Regions from separate parts of the Streptomyces sp. NPDC015139 genome, predicted to be linked through region 1. Evidence: riboswitches for the same ligand, from Rfam matches in the RefSeq annotation. Region 1 holds a riboswitch; each other region holds the start of a gene.
The links. Region 1 has a riboswitch for cyclic di-AMP ahead of ACF08B_RS08675 (M23 family metallopeptidase). Riboswitches for the same ligand answer to the same signal wherever they lie in the genome.
Positions count from the first base shown of each region.

Region 2: another riboswitch for cyclic di-AMP. It lies ahead of ACF08B_RS04515 (transglycosylase family protein); the one in region 1 lies ahead of ACF08B_RS08675 (M23 family metallopeptidase).
Region 3: another riboswitch for cyclic di-AMP. It lies ahead of ACF08B_RS12100 (NlpC/P60 family protein); the one in region 1 lies ahead of ACF08B_RS08675 (M23 family metallopeptidase).
Region 4: another riboswitch for cyclic di-AMP. It lies ahead of ACF08B_RS37120 (transglycosylase SLT domain-containing protein); the one in region 1 lies ahead of ACF08B_RS08675 (M23 family metallopeptidase).

Region 1 is NZ_JBIBUW010000002.1:898,513-904,358, forward strand. It holds gene ACF08B_RS08650 (TetR/AcrR family transcriptional regulator) at 1-332, opposite strand, end outside; gene ribA (GTP cyclohydrolase II) at 429-1,076, opposite strand; gene ACF08B_RS08660 (MarR family winged helix-turn-helix transcriptional regulator) at 1,158-1,718, opposite strand; gene ACF08B_RS08665 (dihydrofolate reductase family protein) at 1,796-2,929, shown strand; tRNA gene ACF08B_RS08670 (tRNA-Met) at 3,020-3,093, shown strand; cyclic di-AMP (ydaO/yuaA leader) riboswitch at 3,427-3,595, shown strand; gene ACF08B_RS08675 (M23 family metallopeptidase) at 3,603-4,649, shown strand; gene ACF08B_RS08680 (aldo/keto reductase) at 4,717-5,661, shown strand; gene ACF08B_RS08685 (PrsW family intramembrane metalloprotease) at 5,715-5,846, opposite strand, start outside.
Region 2 is NZ_JBIBUW010000002.1:4,742-10,587, reverse strand. It holds gene ACF08B_RS04530 (nucleoside triphosphate pyrophosphohydrolase) at 8-1,042, shown strand; gene ACF08B_RS04525 (cytochrome P450) at 1,135-2,457, shown strand; gene ACF08B_RS04520 (transglycosylase family protein) at 2,615-3,682, shown strand; cyclic di-AMP (ydaO/yuaA leader) riboswitch at 3,866-4,038, shown strand; gene ACF08B_RS04515 (transglycosylase family protein) at 4,043-4,732, shown strand; gene eno (phosphopyruvate hydratase) at 5,097-5,846, shown strand, end outside.
Region 3 is NZ_JBIBUW010000003.1:741,634-747,479, forward strand. It holds gene pcrA (DNA helicase PcrA) at 1-2,322, opposite strand, end outside; cyclic di-AMP (ydaO/yuaA leader) riboswitch at 2,632-2,776, shown strand; gene ACF08B_RS12100 (NlpC/P60 family protein) at 2,785-4,047, shown strand; gene ACF08B_RS12105 (tellurite resistance/C4-dicarboxylate transporter family protein) at 4,149-5,114, shown strand; gene ACF08B_RS12110 (hypothetical protein) at 5,150-5,503, opposite strand.
Region 4 is NZ_JBIBUW010000023.1:95,900-101,745, reverse strand. It holds gene ACF08B_RS37125 (polyprenyl synthetase family protein) at 35-1,045, opposite strand; cyclic di-AMP (ydaO/yuaA leader) riboswitch at 1,775-1,957, shown strand; gene ACF08B_RS37120 (transglycosylase SLT domain-containing protein) at 1,963-2,451, shown strand; gene ACF08B_RS37115 (HAD family hydrolase) at 2,641-3,453, opposite strand; partial or broken gene ACF08B_RS37110 (NAD(P)/FAD-dependent oxidoreductase) at 3,565-4,040, opposite strand; gene fahA (fumarylacetoacetase) at 4,311-5,528, shown strand; gene ACF08B_RS37100 (M56 family metallopeptidase) at 5,766-5,846, shown strand, end outside.

The DNA.
Region 1 (5,846 bases):
CGGAGCTCCAGCAGCGCGAGGTAGCCGGTGCGGAAGGAGGCGACACGGCCGACGAGTTCGCGCATCAGCCGCGTGTACGTCTCCCGGTCACGGCCGGCGTCGCGCTGGCGGGCGACGGTGGCCTCGTCGGGCTGGAGCCGCTCGTAGACGCGGGCCCCGGCCTGGGTGAGCAGGTCGTCGCGGCTGGAGAAGTAGTTGGACGCCGTACCGACGGGCACGGCGGCCGCGGCGTCCACCGCCCGGAAGGTCAGCCCCCGGGCGCCGTCCCGGGCCAGCACCTCGATCGCGGCGTCGACGAGCGCGGCGCGCCGCTGGTCGTTCCGTCTCACCATGGCTCACGACTCCCTGTGCGGTACACGCCTACACCACTGCGGGCAGAGTACTGCACCTGAAGTTGTCCATGGCTCCTGGCGCCCGTCCGGCTCGGCTCATCCCGCCGGGCTCAGCTCGTTCCGCTCCTGCAGCTCGGCCAGGGGCAGCGTGTGCTGGGTCTGCAGGACCTTGGCGCGGAGGTAACGGACGTTGTGGGCGGTGGTGAAGACACCGGTCGGCACCCGGTCCCGGACGACGGCGCCGAGGGCGCGCAACTGCCCGGCCTTGTCGGGGTTGTTGGACAACAGGTCCAGTTCCCCGATGCCGAGAGCGGCGAGCATCTGCGCGGCGGCCGTGTAGTCGCGGGCGTCCTCCGGGAGGCCGAGGGCGGCGTTCGCCTCGTAGGTGTCGAGGCCCTGGTCCTGGAGGGCGTAGGCGTCGAGCTTGTTGTACAGGCCGATGCCGCGCCCCTCCTGACGGAGGTAGAGCAGTACACCGCCGCGCTCCGCGATGCGCTCGACGGCCTCGCGCAGCTGGGGGCCGCAGTCGCAGCGGGACGAACCGAAGACGTCGCCGGTCAGGCACTCGGAGTGCAGGCGCACCAGCGGGACCGGGCCGGGGTCGCCGAGGACGACGGCGACGTGCTCCTGGCCGTCGGCGAGCCCGTGGAAGGTGACGAGCTCCGCGTCGGTGCTGTAGCCGTCGGGGAAGCGCAGCGGCACCCGGACGCGGGCGCGCGGGGTGGCGGCGGGGGTGTCGGGCATGCGAGCCTCCGATTCGTCCCGTCTGCTTCAGATTTGAAGCAGACGCTCGGCCGGGACCCTATCGCATGTTTCAAAGTTAAATCAACGATGTTCGCGGGAGCGTCCCGCCGGCGGTTCCGGCTGGGGCCCCGAGCAGGACGAGGACCGTCGCCGCCACGGCACGTCCTCGGTGGTCGGCCGCTCGTCGTCCGCCCCCTGGAGCCCGCGCGCGATCCCCGTGCAGATCTCCTCCAGCTGCCCCACCTGCTCCGGCGTGAGCCGGTCGAAGAGGGTGGCGCGCACCGTGTCGACGTGCCCGGGTGCCGTACGCTCCAGCACGGCCGTCCCCGCGTCGGTCAGCACCGCGAGACTGCTGCGCTTGTCCCAGCGGCAGTCCTCCCGGCGCACCAGTCCGTCCCGCTCCAGCCGGGTCACCACGTACGTCAGCCTGCTGCGGGTGATCTTCAGCGTCTCGGCGAGGTCGGTCATGCGCAGCCGCCGCTCGGGCGCCTCGGAGAGGTTGGCCAGCACCGAGTAGAACAGGTGGGGCATGCCGCCCTCCTGCTGGAGCTGACGGTCGATCGCGTCCTCCAGGAGGCGGGAGGCGGCCATGTAGGCGCGCCAGGCGCGCTGCTCCTCGGGGGTGAGCCAGCGGGTCGTCATGCTGCCAGTGTAAGTTTGTTTCAAAGTTGAACCAAGATCCGGTGAGGTGCGCCGGGTCACCGTGAGGGAGTGCGCCGATGCCCCTGCCGTACGTGCTGCTGTCCGCCGCCGTCTCCCTCGACGGCTACCTGGACGACACCGGCCCCGAGCGGCTGCTGCTCTCCAGCCCGGCCGACTTCGACCGGGTCGACGCGGTACGGGCCTCCGTCGACGCCATCCTGATCGGCGCCGGCACCATCCGCGCCGACAACCCGCGGCTGCTGGTCAACTCCGCCGATCGGCGCGCCGCCCGGGTGGCGTCCGGCCGGCCCGCGTACCCCCTGAAGGTGACCGTCACCGCCACCGGCGAACTCGACCCCGACGCCCACTTCTGGCACACCGGCGGCGAGAAGCTGGTCTGCACGACCGACAAGGGCGCGGAGGTGGCCTCCCGCCTCCTCGGGGACACCGCGGACGTCGTCGCGCTCGGCGCCGACCTCGACTGGCGGGCCCTGCTGGAGCACCTGCACGACGTGCGCGGGGTCGAACGCCTCATGGTCGAGGGCGGCGGCCGGGTGCACACCCAGCTGCTGACGCAGGGTCTCGCCGACGAACTCCAGCTGGTCCTCGCCCCGCTCCTGGTCGGCGACCCGGCGGCCCCGCGGCTGTTCGGCCCCGGGGAGTACCAGGGCGGGCGGCTGCGCCTGGTCGAGACCCGCCGGATCGAGGACGTCGTCCTCATGCGGTACGAGCCCACCGCCCCCGGCACCGGCCCGGTCCCCACCGCCGCCGACCGCCGCTGGCTGCGCACCGCCTGTGAGCTCGCCGCCCAGTGCCCGCCCTCGGAGACCGCGTTCAGCGTCGGCGCGGTCGTGGTCGGCGCCGACGGCACCGAGCTCGCCCGCGGCCACTCCCGGGAGGGCGGCGACCCCGTGGTCCACGCGGAGGAGGCCGCCCTGGCCAAGGTCGACCCGGCCGACCCGGGACTGCCCGGCGCCACCGTCTACAGCAGCCTGGAACCCTGCGCCCGCCGCGCCTCCCGGCCCGCCCCCTGTGCCGAACTGATCCTGCGGTCCGGGGCGCGCCGGGTGGTCACCGCCTGGCGGGAGCCGGACACCTTCGTGGCCGCGGCCGACGGCACGGGCGTCCTGCGCGACGGCGGAGCCGAGGTCGTCGTGCTCCCCGAGTTCGAGGCCCTCGCCAAGGCCCCGAACTCCCACCTGACGGCCTGACCGGCCCTGCCCCGCGGCGCGCCGGAAAGGGGCCCCGGGAAACCGATTGGCTCCTGGTCCCGTGCATGACGTATGCTGAAGACACAACGACGCGGGGTGGAGCAGCTCGGTAGCTCGCTGGGCTCATAACCCAGAGGTCGCAGGTTCAAATCCTGTCCCCGCTACTGAAGGCTCAGGGCCGGGATCCAGTTCATGGATCCCGGCCCTGAGTGTTTCCCGGCCCCGGCCGACCACCTCGGGCCCCGGTGACGGGCGGACCTCGCGGCACTTCACCGACAGTGACCGGTCGAGCGCCGAGCGCATGACATCTGAGTCACCATCAAAACTTCTGTGACTCCTGAATCGCGGCCAACTCGCCCGGTTTGCAGGGATGGCAGCGGTTAAGTCCGCGGCGGAAAACGTTAATGATCAAGCCGTACGGCTTGGAAAGTGCCCCGCGGGTCTATTAACGTTCGATAACGCAGCGCGGTCGTCCCAGCCGTCACCCGCGACGGCTCCGTGCGCACGCGCCGAATCCCGTAAGGGAACCGGGGAACCACCACCCTGGGGTGAATCACGCGGCTACTGATGTGAACTCCTCGAGTCCACGCCAGGTATACGCGCGTAGGAGACCTTCCTGCTCCGAACCCGTCAGCTAACCCGGTAGGCGGAGGAAGGAAAGGAGCGCGCCCGCGTGGCGTCCAACCGGCCTGCCCCAGAAGCCCCGTTCATACCGGCTCAGCGTGAGAGCGAGACCTTCGGTTACGCCTCCTACCGTGCCGAGGAGGGCCCCTGGGAGGAGTGGAACCCCACCGAGGAGTCCCTCACCCCGGTCCGCGGGCGGCACCGCGTGGCCAAGCAGCGCGGCGGGTTCGCCCGCAGCTCCACCGTCCTCGGCGTCGGCGTGATCGCGGCGGTCGGCGCGGGCGGGATGGCCAGCGCCAACACCGGCAAGCCGCCGGTCTCCATCTCCCTGCCGGACCTGCCGAGCGTCGGTTCCCTCTTCGACGACGGTTCCGCCAAGACCTCCGAGGCCACCGGACTCAGCGACGTCGGGGTGACCTCCGCCGGCAGCGAGCAGGACACCGATGCGGGCGAGGCCCTGCGCAGCCGGATCATGGCCCAGGCCGAGCAGCAGAAGGGCCAGGCCGAGAGCAAGGCCACCGCCGCCAGGCTCGCCACCGCCGAGAAGCTGACCGCCGACGCGGCGGCGAAGGCGGAGAAGGAAGCCGCCGCGAAGGCCGCCGCCGCGAAGGAGAAGGCCGAGGCCGCGGCCGCCAGGGCGGAGGCCGAGGCCAAGAAGGCGGCGGAGGAGAAGCGGCTGGCCGAGCTGGCCAAGCAGTACACGCTGCCGACGTCCTCGTACACGATCACCTCGACGTTCGGCCAGGCCGGCTCGATGTGGTCCTCCGGCTACCACACCGGCCTCGACTTCGCGGCCCCCACGGGCACCCTCATCAAGGCCATCCACAGCGGCACGATCACGCAGGCGGGCTGGGCCGGCTCCTACGGCTACCGCACGGTCCTCACCCTGGACGACGGCACCGAGCTGTGGTTCTGCCACCAGTCCTCGATCAGCGTCTCCGTCGGCCAGAAGGTCTCCACCGGCGAGCTCATCGGCCGGGTCGGCGCGACCGGCAACGTCACCGGCCCGCACCTCCACCTGGAGGTCCACCCGGGCGGCGACGCCACGGGGATCGACCCCATGGCCTGGCTGCGGGGCAAGGGCCTCACCCCCTGACACCCGTTCGCGGGAACTCGGCGCCGACGGCGGAAGAGATCATTCGCCGTCGGCGTTGACTTGGAGCATGACTTCTCTGCGCACACTCGGTTCCTCCGACCTCGAGGTCTTCCCCCTCTCCCTCGGCGGCAACGTCTTCGGCTGGACCGCCGACGAGCAGACCTCCTTCGCCGTGCTCGACGCCTACGCCGCCGCGGGCGGCAACTTCGTCGACACCGCCGACAGCTACAGCGCCTGGGTGGAGGGCAACGCCGGCGGCGAGTCCGAGACGATCATCGGCAAGTGGGTCAAGGCCCGCGGCAACCGCGACGACGTCGTCATCGCCACCAAGGTCAGCCAGCACCCCGAGTACCAGGGCCTGTCCGCGGCGACCATCAAGGCCGCCGCCGACGCCTCCCTGCGCCGCCTCGGCACCGACCGCATCGACCTCTACTACACGCACTTCGACAAGCCCGAGGTGCCGGTCGAGGAGATCATCGGCGCGCTGGACGAGCTGGTGAGGGCGGGCAAGGTCCGGCACATCGCCGCGTCCAACATCAGCCCCGAGCGGCTGCGGGCCTCCCTGGACTTCTCCGACCGCGAGGGCCTGGCCCGCTACGTCGCCCTCCAGCCGCACTACAACCTGGTCTCCCGCGACACCTACGAGGGCCCGCTGCAGGACCTGGCCGCCCGCGAGGGCCTGGCCGCGGTGCCCTACTACTCCCTCGCCGCGGGCTTCCTCACCGGCAAGTACCGCCCGGGTACGACCGTCGACAGCCCGCGCGCCGGCACGGGCGCGAAGTACGCCCGGTCCGAGCGCGGCGGGCGGGTCCTGGCGGCCCTGGACGAGATCGCCGCCGCCCACGGGGCCCCGGTCGCCACGGTCGCCCTGGCCTGGCTCGCCGCCCAGCCGACGATCACGGCCCCCATCGCCTCGGCCCGCACGGTCGACCAGCTCCCGGCCCTCCTGGGCGTCGCCGACCTGACCCTGACGGACGACGACCTGAAGAAACTGACGGACGCGTCGGCCTGACACCGCCCCGACCGGCCGGCCCCGCTGGACCGGGCTGCCGGCCGGGGGGGGGCTCAGGTGCGGTACGGGTTGTACGCCGAGTAGGGGCCCGCCGGGTGGCCGGCGTACCAGTGGGGTGCCGGGGCGCCGTACGGCGGGCGGGCCGCCGGCGCCAGCGTCCGCGCCGCGTATTCCAGGGCCGGCCG
Region 2 (5,846 bases), 890 kb from region 1:
TCGGATCGTGAACGCATCCCGCCCCGAACCCTCCGCCCCCGGCCCCACGGGCCACGAGCCCGCCCACGGCCGCATCGTCCTGCTCACCACGAGCCACCGCGTCGCCCCCGGCCTGCTGTCCTGGCCCGCCTGGCAGGCCCTGCGCAGCGCCGACCTCGTGCTGTGCGCGGACGGCGCGCACCCGCAGCTGCCGTATCTGCGGGAGGCCGGGACGGCGGTGCGGGAGGCGTCGCCCACCGCCGAGGAGCTGGTCGACGCCTGCGCCGGCGGGCGGACGGTGGTCGTCGTGGCCACCGGCGAGGGCGAGCCCGCGCTCACCGACGGTCTGGCCCGGCTGGCCGGTTCCGGGCGCGTCTCCATGCCGGAGCTGGAGCTGCTCCCCGCCTCCTACGACCTGCCCGGCGCCCGCCTCCTGGACCTGGTGCAGGTCATGGACCGCATCCGTGTCGAGTGCCCCTGGTCCTCCCGGCAGACCCACCTGGGCCTGGCCAAGTACGGCATCGAGGAGGCGTACGAACTGGTCGAGGCGATCGAGGCCGGCGACCGCGAGGAGCTGCGCGAGGAACTGGGCGACGTGCTGCTCCAGGTGGTCTTCCACTCCCGCATCGCCGAGGAGGACCCGGAGGCGCCCTTCTCCGTCGACGACGTGGCCGCCGGCATCGTCACCAAACTCATCCACCGTCACCCGCACGTCTTCGGCGAGGAGAAGGCCGAGACGCCGGAGGACGTCAAGGAGCACTGGCTGCGCACCAAGGCCGAGGAGAAACAGCGCACCTCGGTCACCGAGGGCGTCCCCCTCGGCCAGCCCGGCCTCGCCCTCGCCGCCAAGCTCGCCTCCCGCGCCCGCACGGCGGACCTGGACGTCCCGCTGCCGCAGGGGGAGGGCGTCGGCTACGAGCTGCTCGCGCTGGCGGTCCGCGCCGAGGCGTCCGGCGTCGACCCGGAAGCGGCGCTGCGCGCGGCGGCACGGGTCTACCGGGACGCGATACGCGCGGCGGAGGGCACGGGCGGGGCGGACGGCCCGGCGCCGCAGGAGGAGTAGCGGGGCCGGGGCGGCCCGAGGGTACGGAACCCGGCGGCGCGGGGCACGACACCGCGGGCGGGACGGCGGGCCCGTCCGGATACCGTCGAGGGGTGACCGACCAGCCCCGCCCCTCGACCGCCCCCGCTTCCGCGCCCGAGCTCTTCACCTGGGAGTTCGCCACCGACCCGTATCCCGCCTACGCCTGGCTGCGCGAGCACGCGCCGGTGCACCGCACCCGCTTGCCCAGCGGTGTCGAGGCCTGGCTGGTCACCCGCTACGCCGACGCCAAGCAGGCCCTGGCCGACCAGCGGCTGAGCAAGAACCCGGCGCATCACGACGAGCCCGCGCACGCCAAGGGGAAGACCGGCATCCCCGGTGAGCGCAAGGCCGAGCTGATGACGCACCTGCTGAACATCGACCCGCCCGACCACACCCGGCTGCGCCGGCTCGTCAGCAAGGCGTTCACCCCGCGCCGGGTCGCCGAGTTCGCGCACCGCGTGCAGGAGCTCACCGACCATCTCATCGACCGGTTCGCCGAGCGTGGCTCCGCCGACCTCATCCACGAGTTCGCCTTCCCGCTGCCCATCTACGCCATCTGCGACCTCCTCGGCGTCCCGCGCGAGGACCAGGACGACTTCCGGGACTGGGCCGGGATGATGATCCGGCACGGCGGCGGACCGCGGGGCGGGGTCGCGCGGTCGGTGAAGAAGATGCGCGGCTACCTGGCCGAGCTGATCCACAAGAAGCGGGCGGCCCTGCCCGCCGAGCCGGACCCCGGCGAGGACCTCATCTCGGGCCTCATCCGCGCCTCCGACCACGGGGAGCACCTCACCGAGAACGAGGCCGCCGCCATGGCCTTCATCCTCCTGTTCGCCGGCTTCGAGACCACGGTCAACCTCATCGGCAACGGCACCTACGCCCTGCTCACCCACCCCGAACAGCGCCGGCGGCTGCAGGAGTCCCTGGCGAGGGGGGAGCGGGACCTCCTGGAGACCGGGGTGGAGGAACTGCTGCGCTTCGACGGGCCGGTGGAGCTGGCCACCTGGCGGTTCGCCACCGAGCCGCTCACCGTCGGCGGGCAGGACATCGCGCCGGGCGACCCGGTGCTGGTCGTGCTGGCGGCGGCCGACCGGGACCCCGCGCGGTTCGCCGACCCGGACGTGCTGGACCTCGCCCGCCGCGACAACCAGCACCTCGGCTACGGCCACGGCATCCATTACTGCCTCGGCGCGCCGCTCGCCCGCCTGGAGGGCCAGACCGCGCTCGCCACTCTCCTCACCCGCCTGCCCGACCTCCGGCTCGCCGCCGACCCGGCCGAACTGCGCTGGCGCGGCGGACTCATCATGCGCGGCCTGCGCACCCTGCCCGTGGAGTTCGCTCCGGCCACCCCGGCCACCGGGGGAACCGGCGAGGGACCGGCCCGGAGTTCGTAGAACCGTCAACACGACAGGCGTTCAACTCTGTGATCTTCACGTGATCTGCGCGGCATGAACTTGTGACAAGTGATCGTCTGCCGATACGTTCCTCCCTCAGCGTGGCGACGAGCACCATCCGCCGCGTCGGTCCTGCTGTCGCACGAAAGGCTTCCGCATGCTCTCCGGGAACGGCCGCCATCGTCGCCCCCGTCAGGCTCCAGCTCTCCTCGTCGCGGCCGGAGTGACCGGCTCCGCCATCGCCATCCCGCTGCTCGGCGCGGCGAGCGCCAACGCGGCCGACGGCACCACGTGGGACAAGGTGGCCGAGTGCGAGAGCGGCGGTTCATGGAGCGCCGACACCGGCAACGGCTACTACGGCGGACTCCAGATATCGCAGGAGGACTGGGACAAGTACGGCGGCGGGCAGTACGCCTACAGCGCCGACGAGGCCAGCCGCTCGCAGCAGATCTCCGTCGCCGAGAAGATCCTGGCCGACCGGGGCACCACCCCGTGGGCCACCTGCGCCCTGCTCTCCGGGCTGACCCAGAACTCCGGCTCCCTGGACGTGGACACGGGCGTCGACGAGTCCGGGAACGCGCAGGATTCGGGCGACTCGTCCGGATCGGGTGACACCTCCCCGTCGTCCGGTCTGCCGGATTCGTCGAAGTCCGACGACTCCTCCGCCTCCGACTCCACCGGCTCCTCCGGCTCCAAGGCCGACTCGGACTCCTCCGGTGACGCGCACGGGAAGTCCACCTCCCACCCGGACAAGGGCGGCAAGGGGCACGGCACCGAGGGCGACTCGACCGGTACCAACGCCCCCAAGTCGGACAAGTCCACCTCCCCTGACACCGGTGACGCCGGAAGCTCGCAGGAGGGCGGCGGCTCGCCCACGGCCGTTCCGGATGCCGGCAACTCGGACAATTCCCAGCAGAACGCCGGATCCTGGAGCCTGGTCGACACCGGCGCGCTCAGCAGTGGCGGACGTCACCGCGGCGAGAGCGCGGACGAAAACGTGACAAACGGTCAGGACTCCACCTCGACCGGCCGTCACGCCTCCCGTGGGGAGGACGACTACACCGTGCGTCAGGGCGACTCGCTCGCCTCCATCGCCGAGTCCCTTGCGGTCGAGGGCGGGTGGCGCGCCCTCTATGCCGACAACAAGAAGGAGATCGGGTCCGACCCGAACCGCATCACTGCCGGTCAGACCCTGGAAATCGGTACCGAAACGGACGCCGGATAGCGGGAGTTGGCGCCCCACTTGCGGCGCTAATGTCCGGTTTGGTGAAAGTGTGGGATGAGTCTCAGAAGCCCTGATCGTCTTTGAAATTCCGCGGATCGCGTGTCTACGGTCAAGGCCGCTCGTCACCACGAGCCCCGGCAGTCGCAACGCCGAATCCTGCCAGCGGTTGCCCGGGAACAGTCGTCGCGTCATGCGCCGTAGGCAGGAGCGGGGGACCCAAGGTAAGTGCCGTTGCCGGCAGTTGAGCCGGCACCGGCTTGGGGTGAAGCCGCACTCCGCGCAAGCGGGAGTGCGGCCGGGCAACTCAACCGGCCCGAACCCGACAGCTCACCTCGCAGGCGTCGGTGAGGGGATCGATCCATGCTGTTCTCCAGCAAGGGCAAGCACCGTCGTCCGTCCAAGGCCGTCCGCGCCGTCGCGCTCGCCGGTGTCACCGGTGCCGCCGTCGCCGCTCCGCTGATGGCGGCCGGCAACGCCTCCGCCGCCACCGCCTCCCAGTGGGACGCGGTCGCCCAGTGCGAGTCCGGCGGCAACTGGTCCATCAACACCGGAAACGGCTACTACGGCGGTCTGCAGTTCTCCGCCTCCACCTGGGCCGCGTACGGCGGCACCGCCTACGCCCCGCAGGCCAACCAGGCCGGCAAGGCGCAGCAGATAGCCGTCGCCGAGAAGGTCCTCGCCGCCCAGGGCAAGGGCGCCTGGCCGGTCTGCGGCACGGGTCTGTCGAGCACCCCCTACAACGGCTCGACCGGCTCCACCTCGACGACCGGCTCCTCGTCGAAGACGACCACCACCACCCGCTCCACCGACACGCAGGCCGCCTCCCGGTCCGCCGAGCGTCCGGCCGCGAGCAAGACCGTCACCACCCCGACCGGCAAGAAGGTCAAGAAGGGCGACGGCGAGTACAAGGTCGTCAAGGGCGACACCCTCAGCACCATCGCCACGAAGCACCACGTCCAGGGCGGCTGGAAGAAGCTCTTCGAGCTGAACAAGGACATCGTCGAGGACGCCGACATGATCTTCCCCGGTCAGCAGCTGCACCTGAAGTGACACCCGGCTCCCGGCCGGACCACAGCGCCCTCACATCCCCGGTGCGCACCCTGGAGGTGCCCACCCCGAAGACCCCGTGAGGGTCACCCCCGTCCCCACGGGCTCCCCGCCCCGGCGCGTCTTTCCCCCGTACGCGCCGGGGCGGGGTTTTTCGTCTCCCGGTCCGCTTCCGGCCCTTTCCCTGTTCTTCATCGCTCCCCCCTTTGTTCCGACGGTGAACAATGGGTACCGTCTGCGTGTCCCGCCCTGTCCACGGGGCGGTCGGTCGGTGGCCGACGGCCCGTGGACGGATAGGCTCTAGGCGCAAGGCCCGGAGCCGTGAGGCACCCAGCCCCGCACTTCCAGCGTCACATCCAAGAAGGAGATGCTCGTGCCGTCCATCGACGTCGTCGTAGCCCGGGAAATCCTGGACTCCCGAGGCAACCCCACGGTCGAGGTCGAGGTCGGCCTCGACGACGGCAGCACGGGTCGTGCCGCCGTCCCGTCCGGCGCCTCCACGGGTGCCTTCGAGGCCATCGAGCTGCGCGACGGTGACCCGAACCGCTACCAGGGCAAGGGTGTCGAGAAGGCCGTCCTCGCCGTCATCGAGCAGATCGGCCCGGAGCTGGTCGGCTACGACGCCACCGAGCAGCGCCTGATCGACCAGGCCATGTTCGACCTGGACGCCACCGACAACAAGGGCTCGCTCGGCGCCAACGCCATCCTCGGCGTCTCCCTGGCCGTCGCGCACGCCGCCTCCGAGGCCTCGGACCTCCCCCTCTTCCGCTACCTGGGCGGCCCGAACGCGCACCTGCTGCCGGTGCCGATGATGAACATCCTGAACGGCGGCTCGCACGCCGACTCCAACGTGGACATCCAGGAGTTCATGATCGCCCCGATCGGCGCGGAGTCCTTCTCCGAGGCGCTGCGCTGGGGCACCGAGGTCTACCACACGCTGAAGAAGGTCCTGAAGAGCAAGGGCCTGTCCACCGGCCTCGGCGACGAGGGCGGCTTCGCCCCGAACCTGGACTCCAACCGCGCCGCCCTGGACCTCATCCTCGAAGCGATCAAGGAAGCCGGTTACGTCGCCGGCGAGCAGATCGCCCTCGCGCTCGACGTGGCCGCCTCCGAGTTC
Region 3 (5,846 bases), on a different contig from region 1:
GACCACCGGCTTCTCCGCGGTGCGCCGCGTGGCGAACCCGGACGCACCGGACGCCGAGGAGCGTGAGCGGGACGAGGACAGGGAGGCCGCGATCCCGGAGGCCGGCCCGGAGGACACCGGCGCGGCGGCCCCCGTCCGCTTCCAGTCCACGTGGGTCGGCGGGATCTCCTCCAGGAAGCGGGAGGGCGGGTTGTACGACGGCTGACCCCAGGCGCTGCGCATCGCCGACCGCGTGAGGTACAGCCGCTCCCGCGCGCGGGTGATGCCGACGTACGCCAGGCGCCGCTCCTCCTCCAGCTCCTTGTTCTGGCCGAGGGCGCGCATGTGCGGGAAGACGCCGTCCTCCATGCCGGTCAGGAACACGACCGGGAACTCCAAGCCCTTGGCGGTGTGCAGGGTCATCAGCGTGATGACGCCGTCGCCGTCCTCCTCGTCGGGGATCTGGTCCGAGTCGGCGACCAGGGCGACCTGCTCCAGGAAGTCGGCGAGCGTGCCCGTCTCTCCCTCGGCGCGCTCCTGCTCGAACTCCAGGGCCACGGCGGCGAGTTCCTGGAGGTTCTCGATGCGCGTCTCGTCCTGCGGATCGGTGGAGGCCTGCAACTCGGCCAGATAGCCGGTGCGTTCGAGTATGGCCTCCAGCACCGTCGCCGGTCCCGCCCCGGACTCCACGATCGTCCGCAGGTCCTCCATCAGCGTGTTGAACCGCTTGACCGCGTTGGTGGAGCGCGCGGCCATGCCGTACGCCTCGTCGACGCGCTTGAGCGCCTGGGGGAAGCTGATCTTCTCGCGCTGGGAGAGGGCGTCGATCATCGCCTCGGCGCGGTCGCCGATGCCCCGCTTGGGCACGTTGAGGATGCGGCGCAGCGGCACCGTGTCCTCGGGGTTGGCGAGGACACGCAGGTAGGCGAGGACGTCCCGGACCTCCTTGCGCTCGTAGAAGCGGACACCGCCGACGACCTTGTAGGGCAGGCCGACGCGGATGAAGATCTCTTCGAAGACACGGGACTGGGCGTTGGTGCGGTAGAAGACGGCGACGTCGCCCGCCTTCGCCTCGCCCGCGTCGACCAGGCGGTCTATCTCGTCGGCGACGAACTGGGCCTCGTCGTGCTCGGTGTCGGCGACGTAACCGGTGATCCGCGCGCCCTCGCCGGCGTTGGTCCACAGGTTCTTCGGGCGGCGGGACTCGTTGCGCTCGATGACCGCGTTGGCGGCGGACAGAATGGTCTGCGTGGAGCGGTAGTTCTGCTCCAGCAGGATCGTCGTCGCGTCGGGGTAGTCCTCCTCGAACTGGAGGATGTTGCGGATCGTCGCTCCGCGGAAGGCGTAGATGGACTGGTCCGCGTCACCCACGACGCACAGCTCGGCCGGCGGCAGGTCGGACTCGCTCGGCGGTACGTCCACCGGGTGCGCGGCGGTGCCGACGAGCTCGCGGACCAGGGCGTACTGGGCGTGGTTGGTGTCCTGGTACTCGTCGACCATGACGTGCCGGAAGCGACGGCGGTAGTGCTCGGCGACGTCCGGGAAGGCGCGCAGCAGGTTGACCGTCGTCATGATCAGGTCGTCGAAGTCGAGGGCGTTCGCCTCCCGCAGCCGCGACTGGTACAGGGCGTAGGCCTGGGCGAGGGTCTTCTCGAAGCCGTCGGTGGCCTGGGCGGCGAAGTCCTCCTCGTCGATCAGCTCGTTCTTCAGGTTGCTGATCTTGGCGCTGAAGGACTTGGGCGGGAAGCGCTTGGGGTCGAGGTCCAGGTCACGGCAGACCAGGGCCATCAGGCGCTTGCTGTCGGCGGCGTCGTAGATCGAGAACGACGAGGTGAAGCCGAGCTTCTTGGACTCCCGGCGCAGGATGCGCACGCAGGCGCTGTGGAAGGTCATGACCCACATCGCGTGGGCGCGCGGGCCGACGAGCTGCTCGACGCGCTCCTTCATCTCGCCCGCGGCCTTGTTGGTGAAGGTGATCGCGAGGATCTGGCCGGGGTGCACATGCCGCTCGGCGAGCAGGTGCGCGATGCGGTGGGTGAGCACGCGGGTCTTGCCGGAGCCCGCACCGGCGACGATGAGCAGGGGGGAGCCGGCGTGCGCCACGGCGGCGCGCTGGTTCTCGTTCAGCCCCTCCAGGAGGGCCGCCGGGTCCAGGGCGGGGCGCGGGGCGCCGTCGCGGTAGTGGGCGTCCCGGTCCGGCGGCACGTCGAACTTCCCGCCGAACAGATCGTCCGGAATCGGCTCCGGGGCGTGATCGTGCTCGGGCGGCGGCGGGGGCTCCTCGTCGTGCCCACGAGGGGGCCGGAGGTCCGCCAGGAAGCTGTCGTCAAAGAGGCTGCTCATCGCTCTACGAGTCTAGGGCGCCCCACCGACAACCGGTCCCGGTCCCCGGAACATGGCCCGCGGACGGCCGTTCCCGAGTACTTCCACGACGGCATCGATCTTCCCGGCGAACCCCCTTCATACCCCTCACGCTGCGGAAGCGCCTGGTCACCCCTGTATAAACCTGACCTCAGGTCACAGAAATGTATCGGACAAACCGCTCACCAACCTTCACAGGAGACACACGAGTTGGCTAGGTTGCCGTCAGGCCGCACGACCCCACTCCGGCGAACGTCGCCGGGCCGCGCGGCCTCCGCCGAGTCCGGCGCGCCTCGCACGGCGCCCAGAGCCGGGGACCCACCGATCCCGGGGTGAATCGGCCGACTCCCACCCGGGACGACGCCGTAGGGCAACCCTTCCGAACCACCCGCCCGAACCCGACAGCTAACCCGGTAGGCGGCCGTTTGGAAGGAGTCGCCAGCCTTGGCGTCGCACCGCAAGCCGCGCCCCGGCGGCACCCGTGGACCGGGCCTGCGCGGCCCCGCTCTCGCCACCGCCGCCTTCACCTCCGTGGCCGTCCTGTCGCAGACGGCCGAGGCCGCCGCCGACGACGGCAGGCCGAGCATGGAGGAGATCGAGAAGAAGATCGACGAGCTCTACCGCCGGGCCGACTCGTCTCCGGAGGACGAACCGGCGGCCAGGCAGCGCGCCCGCGAGGAGGAGCCGCGCCAGGAGAGCGCCCGCCGCGGGAACCGGCGCGCCAAGGCGCCGGAGGGGCGAGTGGCGCCCGCCGCCGGCCCGGACACGGCCGCCTTTCTCCTCACGGAGTTCCCGCAGGACCACTTCGCCCAGAACAGGGTGATGAACCGGCTGGCCTCGCGCGTGCGGGACACGGCCGAGCGCGGCAGGACCGGCAGGAGCCCGCGGACGGCGGACACCGACGCCGCGCCCTACGACGTGAAGGCCGCGAAGGCCGCCGTCCAGCGCAAGCTCGCCACCACGCGGGACCTGCTCTCGCGGCTCCCCGCCCAGGGACACGCGCGCCCCGCCGAGTCCGACCCCACACCCTGGGGCGCCGCGCACCCCGCCGAGCCCGACCCGGCGCCCTGGCAGGACGCGCTGCCCGCGGTGCCCGCACAGGCGACGTGGGAGGACGGACCCTCCACGGCATCCACCCCCGCGGCCTGGGAGGACGGACCCTCCACCGGCTCGGCCCAGGCGGCCTGGGAGGACGGACTCCCCGCCGCGTCCGCCCCCGCAGCCTGGGAGGACGGGCTGCCCGCCGTACCCGCCCCGGCCGCCTGGGAGGACACCGGCCCGCAGACGCACGCGGCCGCGACGTCCTCCACCGCACCCGCGCCTTCCGCGTCCACGGTCGCGCAGCAGGCCACCAAGGCCGAGAAGGCGATCGCCTTCGCCCGCGCCCAGCTCGGCAGGCCCTACGTGAGCGGTGCCAGCGGCCCCGGTTCCTACGACTGCTCCGGCCTCACCCAGGCAGCGTGGCGGGCCGCCGGTGTCACCCTTCCGCGCGCCGCCCGCGACCAGGCCGTCGCGGGCACTGCGGTGGCCCTCGCCGACGCTCGCCCCGGTGACCTGGTCTTCTTCCACGAGGACAGCAGCCATGTGGGTCTGTACACGGGTGACGGAACGATGATCCACGCCCCGGAACCGGGCGCCTACATCCGCGAGGAGCCTGTCCACCGAGGCGGCGAGGCGCTCGTCCTGGGCGTGGTCCGGCCGGCCTGACCCCTTCCGCCCGCGCATCCACGCGCGCGTGCCGGTGTTTTTGCCCGCTACGCGCGCGTGGCCTGCCCGGTCGGCCCGTCGCGGCTGCCTAGCATCGGCGCATGCCCGGCATCTCGGAATTGCGTGCGTGGTGGGCGGGGTGGCCTCCCGCCGCCGGCGCCGCGGTCATGGCGACCGGCATCGTGTCGATGGGCCTGCACCTGTCCGGCGACGAGACGCTGTCCCGGGTGGTGCTGCTCCTGGCCGCGATCGCCTGGGTGGCGCTGGCGGCCGACTTCGTCATGCGGCTGGCCACCGACCGGCCGCGGTGGCTGGCCGACGCGGCGACTCCGGGCGCGCTGACCGCGGTCGCCGCGACGACCGTGCTGGGCACCCGGCTCTCGGTGCTGGGCTGGGAGACCCTGGCCGCGGCACTGCTCGCGCTCTCGGCGCTGCTCTGGCCGGGGCTGCTCGTCTTCGTGATGCGGCACTGGGACCGGCGCATGCCGGGTTCGGTCTTCCTGGGCTGTGTGGCCACACAGGGCCTCGCCGTGCTGGGCGCCACGCTGGCCGCGGCCGTCGAGACGGCGTGGCTGGCGCACACGGCGATGGTGCTGTTCTGGCTGGGGCTGGTGCTCTACGGCCTCGCCCTGGTCCGCTTCGACCTGCGGCAGGTGCTGGAGGGCGCCGGGGACCACTGGATCGCGGGCGGGGCGCTCGCGATCTCGGCGCTGGCCGGCGCGAGGCTGATCGCGGCGGGTGACGGGCCCATGTACCTGTGGAACCTGGACGACCGCGGCGTACTGCGCGACGTGACGGCGGCCCTGCTCGTGCTGGATCTCGCCGCGTACGCCGTGCTGCTGGTGGCCGAGGCGGTCCGACCCCGGCTCCGCTACGACCTGCGGCGGTGGGCGACGGTCTTCCCGATGGGGATGACGGCTGCGGCGACGCTGTCCGTCTCCACCGCCATGGACGCCCCGTGGCTCAGGGTGCCGGGGCAGGTGCTGGTGTGGGTCGGGGTGGCGGCGTGGCTGGCCACGGCCATGGGTGCGCTGCGCACGGCCCGCGCCGGCGGCGGGCCCGGCTGACCGTCGGGTCCGGCCGGGCCGTCAGCCGCGGCCGCTCAGGTCCACAGGACGGCGATGAAGACGTTCGCCGTGGTCAGCGCGCCGACCAGGGCGAACAGCCCCTTGTCAACCCGCTCCTCGTCGCGCTTCACGTAGACCAGCCCGAGGATCACGATCAGCAGGGCCAGCTTCACGCCGATCTTGAGGTTGTTGACGTGGTGACCGTCGGCCTGGTTGAGGCCGACCAGGGCCACGCCGGTGACCAGCATGGTCGCGGCACCGTGCAGCATCCCGGGCACGAACCGGGCCGTGCCCCGGCCCATCGCCTTCATCTGGGTGAGGAAACCGCCGAGCAGCGCGGCGATGCCGATGATGTGCAGGCCGACGAAGAGATGGATGAGTACGTCCATGGAGCCGGAGCCTAGCCAGGGACCTGCCTGGCTCTTCGCACCGGGCCCCTCGCACCGCCCTCACCGGCCGGGCCCAGGCGGACGGTCGGAGCGGACGTCCGGGCCTCGTCACCCACCGCCGACGATCTTGCATATATGCGCGCCATAGCACCACACGCATCCCGCCCGTCCCCCTTTCCGCGCTTCGGTCACCACGCTGCGTGAAGGTGTCGACTCCGGAAGGTCAACACGGTCACATACGGTCGTTCCGCGATCCGTCGAAGCCAGTTCCGCACACCGCGTTACCGACTCGTCACCGACCGGTTTAGCGTCCTCCCCCAGGTGACCGGCTCCCCACCGCCGC
Region 4 (5,846 bases), on a different contig from region 1:
CCGTTCCGTGGGCGCCGTTCCGTGGGCGGCCGGACTAGCCGGCGCGGTGCACCACCGCGTCGCACAGCTCGATCAGCGCCGCCTTGGCGTCGCACTCCCGCAGCGGCGCCAGCGCCGCCCGGGCCTCCTTCGCGTAGCGGATCGTGTCCTGGCGGGCCTGCTCCAGCGCGGGGTGGGCGCGCAGCGCCGCCAGCGCCTCGGCGTGCCGGGCGTCGTCGCTGAGGTCGGAGTCCAGCAGCTCGCACAGCGCGATGTCCTCGGCCAGCCCGAGCCGGGCGGCCCGCTCGCGAAGCCGGAGCACGGGCAGCGTGGCGATGCCCTCGCGCAGGTCGGTGCCCGGGGTCTTGCCGGACTCGTGGGAGTCGGAGGCGATGTCCAGGACGTCGTCCGCGAGCTGGAAGGCGACCCCGAGCCGCTCGCCGTACTGGGTGAGCACGTCGACGACCGTCTCGTCGGCGCCGGACATCATCGCGCCGAACCGGCAGGAGACCGCGACCAGCGAGCCCGTCTTGCCGCCGAGTACGTCCAGGTAGTGATCGACCGGGTCGCGGCCGTCCGTGGGACCGGCGGTCTCCAGGATCTGGCCCGTGACCAGCCGCTCGAACGCGAGGGCCTGCACCCGGACCGCCTCGGGACCGAGGTCGGCGAGGATCTGGGAGGCCCGGGCGAACAGGAAGTCGCCGGTCAGGACCGCGACGGAGTTGCCCCAGCGGGTGTTGGCGCTGTCCACACCGCGGCGCACGGCCGCCTCGTCCATCACGTCGTCGTGGTACAGCGTGGCGAGGTGGGTCAGCTCCACGACCACGGCCGAGGGCACGATGCCCGGCGCGTAGCGGTCGCCGAACTGGGACGCGAGCATCACGAGCAGCGGACGGAACCGCTTCCCACCGGCCCGTACGAGGTGCTGCGCGGCCTCCGTGATGAACGGGACCTCGCTCTTGGTGGCCTCGAGCAAGCCTTCCTCGACAGCCGTCAATCCTGCCTGGACATCGGCTTCCAGAGCCTGGTCCCGCACGCTCAGCCCGAACGGCCCGACGACGGTCACGAGGGGTCTCCTGTCTGCTGGTGTCTGCTGGCGCTTACACGGTTTGTCGATAGGTCGCTGCCATCACTCAAGTCAGCGTATCCGGTCCTCTTTCGATCACCGATAGCGCCCACCGGTCCAGCCTGGGCGGTATCGGATCATGACCGGTATGATTGTGATCGTTTGGTAAGAATGGACATTTATCGACTTAACAGGAATCCGCACACTTTGTCGCGAATCACGGCGTGAGCGGAGTAATGCCGACGCCACCCCGTGGACACCTCGGGAGCACACCGGGAGCGGCGACCCACTCGGGCGCAACGGATACAACGGGCACATCGGGCGCGCAACAGCACCCGACACCCACCCGGACACCCCCTTCTCTCGTCGCCGCACTTCACCTCTTCGCGCGCCGCGGCCACCACCACAACGACCGGCGCCTCGTCGCGGGTTCCGCCGCAATGCCACCTCGGCCGCAAATCACCTGAATCCCTCATGTCTGATTTGCATTATTTTGCTATTTCGTGAGTTGGCTCACTCGGGCGGGAGAATCACCCACACCCACCGGTACCCCCTTCTCCCCATGCCCTACTGGCGAGTTGAGAGTTGGCAACCGCAAAGGATCAAGCGTCTCAAAAGCCACAGACCAAGGTCAAATAGGGTGTTGTGCGAATCGGGTACTTGTTCCCGACATGTGCTCTCGCATACGTTCCGGGCCGTCGGGCGGACGCCTAATCCTGCCGCCGCCCGCGTAACCCATCGACGAACTCATTTCGTACGGCAGGAGCGGGGGACCCAGGTAAGTCATCGCCGTACCGGTCGGCACACGTCGCACCGGAACGGCTAGGGGTGAAGCCGTGCCTCCCCAGGGCACGGCCGGGCACCTCCCCGCCCGAACCCGACAGCTCACCTCGCAGGCGACGGAGAGGAACTTCCCCATGCCTGCTGCCGCTCAGCCCCGCCGCACCCGGAACAACCGCCTCGTCCGCACCATCGCCGCCCTCGGCACCGGCGCCGCCATCGTCGCCCTGCCGCTCGTCGGCGCCGCGAGCGCCTCCGCGGCCCCCACCACCGCCCCGACGGCCTCCACCACCCCCGCCGGGTACCCGAACAACCTCGACGGCTGGATCCGCGAATCCCTCGCGATCATGGCCGAGAAGAAGATCCCGGGCACGTACAACGGCATCCACCGCAACATCATGCGGGAGTCCTCCGGCAACCCCAACGCCATCAACCTCTGGGACTCGAACGCCGTCAAGGGCACCCCGTCCAAGGGTCTGCTCCAGGTCATCGACCCGACCTTCGCCACCTACCACGTGGTCGGCACCTCCTTCGACCCCTACGACCCGGTCGCGAACATCACCGCCGCCTGCAACTACGCGGCCGCGCGGTACGGCTCGATCGACAACGTCTTCGGCGCGTACTGACGGACGGGTCCGGCCCGTACCGGCGGACGCACCGGGCACGTTCCGGCGGACGTGCCCGGCGCGCACCGGCGGCGGACCGGAACCCGCCCGGCATCCCGCACCCGACGCCCGGCGGACCGGAGCGCACCGGCACCTGACGGACCGGCGCGCACCGGCCTCCGGGCGAACGGAGCAGTGCCGAACGGCCGGTCACCCGGCCGGGAAGAGTCCTTCGAGGACGACGGCCACGCCGTCGTCCTCGTTCGACTCGGTGACCTCGTCGGCCACCGCCTTGAGTTCGGGGTGCGCGTTGGCCATGGCCACACCCCGCGCGGCCCAGTCGAACATCGGGATGTCATTGGGCATGTCCCCGAAGGCCAGCGCGCGTTCCGGACCCACTCCGAGCCGCTCGGCGGCCAGCGCGAGCCCGGTCGCCTTGGTCACCCCGCGCGGCTGGAGCTCCACGGTGCCCGGCCCGGACATGGTGACGGTCGCCAGCGAACCCACCGCCGCGCGCGCGACAGCCGCCAACTCGTCGTCGCACAGGGTGGCGTGGCGCAGCAGGACCTTGCTGATGGGCTCGCACCACAAATCGTCGCGCCGGCCCACCCGGAGCGCGGGCAGCGTGGGGTGCGGCATCAGATAGCCGGGCTCGATGAGGGTGAGCCCGTCCACGCCGTCCTGGTCGACGGCCGCGAACACCTGGCCCACCTCCGCCTCGATCTTGCCGAGCGCGGTCTCCGCCAGCTCCCGGTCCAGCCGGACCGACCACAGCAGGCGGTCCGCCGCGGCGTCGTAGACCTGAGCACCCTGTCCGCACACCGCGAGCCCCGTGCAGCCGAGGTTCGCCAGCAGCGGCCGTACCCGCGGAGCCGGCCGGCCCGTCACCACCAGATGCCGGGCACCCGCTCGCGCCACCCGCGCGAGCGCGGCGAGCGACCGGTCGGAGACGGTGTCGTCGCCGCGCAGCAACGTCCCGTCCAGGTCGGTGGCGATCAGTGCATATGCCGGGGTGGGTGCCATGATCAGAGAATACGGACACCGCGCCCCGCCGACTCACCGCTCTCTCCACGTACTTACGTGCTGTTCGGCCCCAAGTGGCGTACCCCGGACCCTCGATGGCCCAGCCGCACCTCAGCCGTGCCGCGCGGCCAGGTGCTTCGCCAGACGGGGGAGGCGAACTCCGTACCGCACACGAAGCGCATCACCGGCCCGTGCGAGGGCGCCGCCGGACGGCCCCGTGAAGTACTGGCATGGCACCGAGGAGACACAGCCGGGGCCGAGCCTCGACGTGCCGCGGCTCACCGCGAGCCGGCTGCGCGGCCCGTGGCCGAGGAAGACTGTCGCCGCGATGTCGACGCGGTAGCCGGTGGCAGCGACATGGTCTGCGGTGAGCCGCTCGGTACGGCCGCCGAGGGTGCGGACGGTCAGGACCGGGTTGCCGTCGGGGGGCCTCGGCACCCACCAGCCGCTCGATCTCCTGGACCCGCACCCCGCTGTCGAAGCGCTCGCGCAGCCGCGCCGAGCGGGCCGGGCACCCGGCGGACCAGGTGGTGGTGGCGGGCGGGCTCGGGCAGGTAACGGTAGAGGTACGGGTAATTGCTGAGCGCTCATGGTGCGAGCAACGATTCGACCGATCAGCGGCGTCTGTGCCGCCGACTCGCCGCGCGCCGTCCGGAGTGCTGAAGGCTGCACCCCCCGAGGGCTGCGGGAGGTGCAACGCCGGAGTTGCTGGTGGCGAAGCCCGAGAGCTGCGGGCGGCACAGCCCAAGAGCTGCGAGAGGCACTGCCCAAGACACGCATCTCAGCCGTAACGTGTGGCGCGACCACATGGAACGCATCGCCATGCATGGCTCGGATGAGAGTGAGGCAGTACCCCCATGCCCCCCTTCGACGTCCCCGAGGGCGACCCCTTCGGCCCGCACAACCTTCCCTACGGCGTGTTCTCGCCCTCCGGCAGCACGGAACGCAGGGTCGGCGTCCGGCTCGGGGACCACGTGCTCGACGCGGGCGCCGCGGCCGTCGCGCTCGGCTCGCCGCACCACCCGCTGCTGGCGCAGCCCACCCTCGACGCGCTGCTCGCCGCCGGGCGCGCGGCCTGGTCCGACGTGCGGCGCGCCCTGACGGAGTGGGTGACGTCGTCCGCGCACCGGTCGACGATCGAGCCGCTGTTCCACCCCCTGTCGTCGGTGACCCTCCATCTGCCCTTCGAGGTGGCCGACTACGTCGACTTCTACGCCTCGGAGAACCACGCCCGGAACGTCGGCCACATCTTCCGGCCGGACGCCGAGGACTCCCTCACCCCCAACTGGAAGCACCTGCCGATCGGTTACCACGGCCGCTCCGGCACGGTCGTCGTCTCGGGCACCGACGTCATCCGGCCGTCCGGCCAGCGCAAGGGCCCCGGTGACCCCGCTCCCGTCTTCGGCCCGTCGATCCGGCTGGACATCGAGGCGGAGGTCGGCTTCGTCGTGGGCGCGCCCTCCGCACTGGGCCGGCCGGTCGCGCTCGGCGACTTCCGCGAGCACGTCTTCGGGCTGTGCCTGCTGAACGACTGGTCCGCGCGCGACATCCAGGCCTGGGAGTACGTCCCCCTCGGCCCGTTCCTCGGCAAGTCCTTCGCCACCTCGGTGTCGGCCTGGATCACGCCGCTGGAAGCACTGGAGCACGCGCGCGTGGCGCCCCCGGAGCGCACGCACCCGCTGCTGCCCTACCTGGACGACTCGGCCCCGGGGATCGAGCCCGGCGGTTACGACCTGCGGATCTCCGTCGCCATCAACGGCCATGTGGTGTCGGAACCCCCCTTCTCGACCATGTACTGGACCGCCGCGCAGCAGCTCGCCCACATGACGGTGAACGGCGCCTCGCTGCGCACCGGCGACCTGTACGGCTCCGGCACGGTCAGCGGACCCGAGGAGGCCCAGCGGGGTTCGCTGCTGGAGCTGACCTGGAACGGCCGCGACCCGCTGGAGCTCCCGGACGGCAAGAGGGCCTTCCTGGAGGACGGCGACGTGGTGACGATGTCGGCGTGGGCCCCGGGCCCCGACGGTCGGCGCGTCGCCCTGGGCGAGGTCACCGGGCGCGTCGTGTCGGGCTGAGCGACCGCCTGAACCCGTGCTCGGCCTGTCGGAGAACGCGGGACGTCGCAGGCCCGGGCGCGGGCGCCCGGGCCTGTGGAGGAAGAGGTGCGGCAGGCTGTCCGAGGGCCTGACTCCTGCCGCCCTTCTTCGTCATACTGACGGGGACACGCACCCCATGCGGCGCGCCGCCGCGCGCCGCTCCCTTGGCACCACCGAGACCCGCGCCCCTCTCCGACCAGGAACCGGAGCCCCGGCATGACCGTCTGCCTGCTCCTGCTGAGCGTCGTCGCCCTGACGGCCGCCGTGCCCATCCCGCGCGCGTTGACGCGGGCCGCC